Regions from separate parts of the Bacillus sp. GW823-FHT06B01 genome, predicted to be linked through region 2. Evidence: a T-box and tRNA genes for the amino acid it is inferred to sense, from the RefSeq annotation. Region 2 holds a T-box; the other holds one or more tRNA genes.
What was found. The T-box of region 2 lies ahead of argS (arginine--tRNA ligase). A T-box ahead of a tRNA ligase gene usually reads a tRNA of that ligase, here a tRNA-Arg.

Region 1 (3,399 bases), on a different contig from region 2:
GATGACGAAAGCTGAAAATACACCAAACAAAATAACAGAGCCGGCTAATTTAAACATATTTCCTCCAACGCCGAGTACGAACCCTTCTGTTCGGTGTTCGATACATGCGGCAATAACAGAGTTACCAAATCCAGTAACGGGTACAGCTGTGCCTGCTCCAGCAAACTGCCCAAAGCGGTCATATATACCGAAACCAGTTAGTAACATGGAAATGAAAATGAGAGTTGCGACTGTTGGATTTCCTGCTGAACGCTCAGTGAAGTCAAAATATGTGATATAAAACGTAGAAATGAGTTGTCCGATGAAGCAAATAAAACCACCGACGAAAAAGGCTTTAATACAATTTTTCAAGACAGGGCGCTTCGGTTCGCGTTCTTGCTCGAATTTTTTATACTCTTGTTGCACAGGGGTTAAGTTCTTATCTTTACTAGACATTGCGATCCTTCCTTTTCTATTAAAAAGCGTTAAGTGTTAGACTCCATTTTTTTCCCAATGAGTTTTAATTGCTTATTGATCTCGTCTTTAGATACTTCTTTTTTCTTAATTTTGTTCTCAAGCTTTTCGAGTAACATAAAGATTTTTTTATCAGTACTTACACGAACATCGAAAGTAGGATGCTCATCACTTAACTGCTTTTGAAGCTTCTTACGCAGAGGCTTTAATCCAAACCTTTCGTGATGCTCAGGCAGAACTGCTATGTAGAGATCCAAATTTGAATTCACTGCTGTGCTTTTTGTAATTTCATCCATAGCGAGAGCCCTTTTGTTGGCTCCTTGTGATATAGATTGATTAAAGGATTCTGTACTCGTCTTTGTTAGTTTGGGACCTTTTTCTTTCTCCGTTCGTTTTGCTTCTTCTTTCACTTTTTTATCTAAGGGACTATTATCACATCCGGCAAAAGAGCTACATAGAAGGGCAAATAACGCGGTTATGAGGCCGAGTTTTCGCATGATTATCATTCCATTTCTGTTGCAATATGTAATGTGATAGAAAAAGGATGACTGCATATCATCCTTTTTCTATTTCACAGCATGACTAATTCGTTATTGCTGTGAGTATTGTGGTTCTTCTTGTTGGACTTCTTCAACGCGTGGATTTAAAGAATCGATAATCGTTTGCGTTTGCTCTGCAGCTGTTTGGAAAAGTTGCTTAGCTTGTTGGTTATCCGTATCAAGAGCGAATCCCTCTAAGCTAGCTTGTGCACTTTTTAATCCAGAAACAGTTTGCTTTAATTTTGTAATTACAGTCATTGAATGAAGCCCCCTTTGGAATATCAATTCAAAGATTATAATTTGTGAGTTGGGGTGAATTTATGATTGGAAAATTTAGGAGTGTTACATGTGTGGATTACAATTTTGTAATGAATATGTAAGGAAAAGCGATAGTGGAAAAAAACTTTTTCTCCTAGAATAAAGAAAGTAAAGCAAGTCAAAAGGACATTTGAAGGAGAGAAAAATGAAGAAATTATTATTAGGTTTAATTGGACTTTTTATATTAGTTATTGGTGTGGCAAGCTTTTCTCATAATGAGGTGACTGATAGATATAATCCGCTTGTGAAAGAAGACTTTGTATATGTAAAAGCGAAAGAATCTGGCCGACTATCTACAGTTGGAGAGGTAGCTGGAGACTATAAACTTACTGGTTATTACGCTTCGGGCGAAGGAAGAGATGTTAAGTTTTATGCACCTCGTGGGCTTAGAGAAGGAGCATATGTAAAGGTTAAAACGAAAGGTGAGTATATCGAAACGTACCAAGAAGTACAACCGGATGAAATTCCAAAAGAGATTAAAGAGAAACTAGATAAATAAGACCGTTAAGAATTGCCTCCTAAATGTAGAAAATAGGGGGCATTTTTATGCAGAAAATATCGTATATACAATGTGCTATCAAAGAGTTTTTATTGATTTAAATGGTTTTTATTGCTATTATTATGGAGAGAAAATGAAGTGTATTTTATAATCATGCGCCCATAGCTCAGTCGGATAGAGCGGTGGTTTCCGGTACCACGTCTGCCGGGGGTTCGAATCCCTCTGGGCGCGTTATGTATTGTTGGTGTTACGTGTTGAAAATAAATAGTAAATTTAAAACAACCTCTTGTATGTGATTAGAAATAATCGTGTATAGGGGGTTTTTGTTATGGTCCAACAAGGTACTTCTGTTAATTTTGTAATGAGTTTATACTAAAATTATCTAAAACTTATAGTATGAGGGGATTGCAGGTGCGTAAAATTAGTGGATATTTAAGTATTTTAGGGGATAACGAACGTAGAACCGTTGCTGTATCTGATTCTGGTGAAATTACAGGCGATGAAATGTTGAAATTCATGTTAAATATGGAATTGCAATATAAAGGAATTGATAGGGATTGTTTTGGACCTAGTCACTATTTGCCTAGCGGAGACTACCATAAGGATTTAATAGCGATTGTCTTTACGGCTGAAATGATGTTAGACGACATGGAATTAGAAGGTGAATGGCCTGCTGAAGAAGGGGATGTTATATTTAACGGAGCATAATGAATCTATCTGCATAAAAAGGTCTGCACTTACAAATATAAGTGCAGACCTTTTTTATTAACACTTGTTATATCTGATAATAAGATTTACTATTAGTATGTGGTAATAATTTTATCGCGCTATTATTTTCTTTCAATATTATTCAAATTTCGGTTGTAAGTTGTAAATCTCATTAATACATATAAATTAATAATATTTTGGAATGGGTGTCTGTGATAGCATTCTCCTTTTACCAAACTTATTGTACAATAGAAACAAGGGGGAGATTAGTTTGAAGGCAAGTCTTTTACAAGAACAAAGCTTACGTTTGGCAATGACACAAGAGTTAAGGCAAGCGATTACAATGCTCCAGTATAATGTACAAGAATTATCGGAGTTTTTGTATGAGCAATCGTTAGAGAATCCCCTTATTGAGTTAGGTGGTTTTGAGAGGGAGAAGAAAAAGAGCTCTAACAACAGTAAAAGTACCAGCAAACAAGTCGAGAATCAGATGGAAATCTACAGTGTGGATTCAACAACGATTCAGCAACATTTATTAAATCAAATACAGTATTATAAAATAGATGAAGAAGAGCGAAAAATAGCTTCTTTCATTATTATGAACATGGATGGAAATGGGTATTTACAAGAAACGAACGAAGAGTTAGCGGATCTCCTTTCCGCACCGATTCATGAAGTCGCCCGCTTTGTAGAGCTTGTCCAATCACTCGAGCCAGCAGGGGTAGGAGCGCGTAATATTCAGGAATGTCTAACTTTGCAATTGAAGCGCTTACAAAGACGGAATGGATTAGCGGAAGAGGTTATAGAGGATCACTTCGCTTATTTCGTGAAGAAAGATTGGCGAAAGCTCGTTCAAGTGTTGAAGTGTAGTAATGAAGAATT
Region 2 (3,399 bases):
AAACTATCTATCGTACTCGGATTTGGAAGTAAAGTATACGATTATATCGCTAACAATAGAAAACTTGTCCCAGTTGGACATTGCCGCGGTGGGGTTTGTGAAATCCCTACAAAAAAATGAAATCATCGTTATCTTTCTTTTGCACCTAGTAATAGAGCGTGATATGATGAATTTGGAATGAAAGTTGAAGGAGAGATTACACGATGTCAAATGCTTATGAAGAATACATGCGCCAAATGGTAATCCCAATGCGTCAAGAATTAGTGCGTTCTGGGTTTGAAGAGTTAACTACAGAAGAAGCTGTAACAGAATTTATGGAAAACACGGCAGGGACAACTTTAGTAGTTGTAAACTCAGTTTGTGGTTGTGCAGCTGGTTTAGCACGTCCATCAGCAGGTCAAGCAGTTGTTCGTGCTGAAAAACAACCAGATCATCTTGTAACTGTATTCGCAGGTCAAGATAAAGATGCTACTGCAAAAATGCGTGAATACTTCGGAGAAATTCCTCCATCTTCACCATCTATGGCATTATTAAAAGGAAAAGAAGTTGTTCACTTCATTCACCGTCATGAAATTGAAGGTGCAACTATGGACGAAATTATTACGAACTTAGAACAAGCTTTCGAAAAGAATTGCTAAAGAAGGGGGAGAGTAAATCTCCCTCTTTTCTTTATATAGAGGTGAAAAAATGATCGTAACAACAGCAGGAAGAACGAACAAAGAAATGACAGATTATGCAAATAAGGTAGCAGCAGAATTAAATCGTTCTTTCGTTAAACGTAATGACGTACCAGTACATAAACTGCATGAGCAGTATGAACAAGATGTACTTGTTGTAGGGAAAAACCGATTAGCTATTTATCCGAGAGGAACGGAAGAGTCATTTTTCTTTCATCCAAACTCAGCGATGTTTCGTGTGAAAAGGTTAATGCGCGGAGAACACGATCCGTTTGTACAAGCCGCGCAATTAGAGAGCGGAATGACAGTATTAGATTGTACGCTCGGTATGGCATCAGATAGTATTGTAGCTAGTTATATTGTTGGTGAAAGCGGAAAAGTAACGGGACTTGAAGGCAATGAGTATATGGCTTATATTATGGAAAATGGTTTAAAAACATGGTCTTCAACTGTTTCTGAAATTGATGAGGCAATGCAACGAATCGATGTGAAGCAAACGGAGCATTACGCATTTTTAACACAATGTGAAGACAATAGTTATGATGTTGTGTACCTTGATCCGATGTTTGAAGAAACTGTTATAGAATCAGATGGAATAAAAGGATTAAAACACTTCGCTTTGTATCATGATATTACTGACGAAACAATTGCAGAAGCGAAGCGTGTGGCGAGAAAGCGTGTCGTTCTGAAAGATCATTTCCGTAGTTCTAGATTTGAAAAACATAATTTTCATGTATACAAAAGAAGAAGTGCTAAGTTTCACTTTGGTGTAATTGACCCTTGCTAATTGTTTGAAAAGATGTATAATAAGCAATAATTAAATATACTGTCGGTGATGAAGAGAGTAGTCTTTTTTTGAAGGAAAGCGAGCTAGGGATGGTGTGAGCCTAGTGCGGAAGAAAAAGATGAAGCGCACTTCGGAGATGCTTCTTGAACGAATAGTTAGAGTAAGCCGAGGCCCCCTGTCCTCGTTATAAACGGGAAAGTGGTTCGTAATGAACAACAAGGGTGGTACCACGGGTTTAAACTCGTCTCTTTTTAGAGACGAGTTTTTTGTGTTTTAAAAATGAAGGAGGTTGTAGTATGGATTATAAAAAGCAGTTTGCAAAAAGTTTATCCAATATTTTTACAAATGAATTAACACAAAATCAAATTTTAGATTTAATCGAAACGCCGAAACAAGATGAATTCGGAGATGCGGCATTTCCATGTTTTTCACTTGCGAAACAATATAAAAAATCACCAGCTATTATCGCAAAGGAAGTTGCGGAGAAATTAAGTAATCCATTTTTTACGAAAGTAGAGGCCGTTGGTCCTTACGTAAATGTATTTTTTAATCGTGAAATTGTAAGTGATGCAGTATTAAAAACGGTTTTATCGGAGAAAGAAGAGTACGGTCAAAATCACTTTGGCTGTGAAAAAACGGTAGTTATCGATTATTCCTCTCCGAATATCGCGAAACCTTTTTCAATGGGGCATTTACGTTCTACGATGATAGGTAATTCATTGAAACATATCGCTGAAAAATGTGGTTATGAAGTTGTAGGAATTAATTATATTGGGGATTGGGGAACACAGTTTGGAAAGTTAATTACGGCTTATAAAAAATGGGGAAATGAAGCAGTAGTTAAAGAAGATCCAATCCGTGAGCTATTTAAGTTATATGTTCAATTCCATGAAGAGGTAAAAACCGACGAAGCACTAGAAGAAGATGGACGCGCTTGGTTTAAGAAATTAGAAGAAGGTGATGAAGAAGCGGTTGAGCTTTGGAATTGGTTCCGTCACGAATCCTTAAAAGAATTTTCTCGTATTTATGAACTTCTCGGTGTTGAATTTACTAATTTTCAAGGAGAAGCTTTTTATAATAATTTAATGGAAGATTTTATTGGAATTTTAGAAGAACATGATTTGCTTGAAGAGTCTGACGGCGCGTTAGTCGTTAATTTAGAAGAAGAGGGAATGCCGCCTTGCTTAATTAGAAAATCAGATGGTGCGACGATTTACGCAACACGTGACTTAACGGCAGCTGTATACCGTCAAAACACATATGCATTTGATAAAGCGTTATATGTAGTTGGCCCAGAACAAAGTTTACATTTTAATCAATTTTTCACTGTATTAAAAAAGCTTGGTTACAATTGGGTTGAGGGTATGGAACATGTACCGTTTGGGTTCATTTTAAAAGACGGTAAGAAAATGTCGACACGTAAAGGAAGAGTTATTTTACTTGAAGAAGTACTTGAAGAAGCAATAGACCTTGCAAAACAAAATATTGAAGAGAAAAATCCAAACTTAAAACAGAAAGAAGAAGTAGCGAAGCAAGTCGGTGTTGGCGCAATTATATTTCACGATTTAAAAAACGAGCGTATGCATAATATCGAATTCTCATTAGAAAACATGCTGAAATTTGAAGGTGAAACAGGACCGTACGTACAGTACACACATGCACGTGCTTGCTCTATTTTAAGAAAAGAAAGTATAGAATTTGAAACGTGTATGTTTGCATTAAAAGATGATCATAGCTGGAGCGTCGTAAAATTACTAAATAAATTCCCGCAAGTAATTGAAGCAGCCTTCAACAAAAATGAGCCATCAATCATTTCGAAATACGTATTAGATGTAGCACAATCGTTCAATAAATACTACGGTAATGTTCGTATATTGGAAGAGAGCGAAGAGAAAGAAAGTAGACTGGCATTAGTTTATGCTGTGACAGTTGTAT

Region 1: it has a tRNA-Arg gene. The T-box ahead of argS (arginine--tRNA ligase) is inferred to sense a tRNA for this amino acid. The anticodon was not compared.

Annotation. Positions count from the first base shown of each region.
Region 1 is NZ_JBXAHR010000004.1:369,263-372,661, forward strand. It holds gene spoVAC (stage V sporulation protein AC) at 1-435, opposite strand, end outside; gene AC1Q8N_RS20355 (YhcN/YlaJ family sporulation lipoprotein) at 465-950, opposite strand; gene AC1Q8N_RS20360 (DUF1657 domain-containing protein) at 1,044-1,250, opposite strand; gene AC1Q8N_RS20365 (YxeA family protein) at 1,456-1,809, shown strand; tRNA gene AC1Q8N_RS20370 (tRNA-Arg) at 1,965-2,040, shown strand; gene AC1Q8N_RS20375 (hypothetical protein) at 2,221-2,517, shown strand; gene rpoN (RNA polymerase factor sigma-54) at 2,789-3,399, shown strand, end outside.
Region 2 is NZ_JBXAHR010000001.1:1,061,331-1,064,729, reverse strand. It holds gene AC1Q8N_RS05495 (thiol-disulfide oxidoreductase DCC family protein) at 1-120, shown strand, start outside; gene AC1Q8N_RS05490 (BrxA/BrxB family bacilliredoxin) at 204-638, shown strand; gene AC1Q8N_RS05485 (class I SAM-dependent methyltransferase) at 688-1,464, shown strand; T-box leader at 1,501-1,716, shown strand; gene argS (arginine--tRNA ligase) at 1,761-3,399, shown strand, end outside.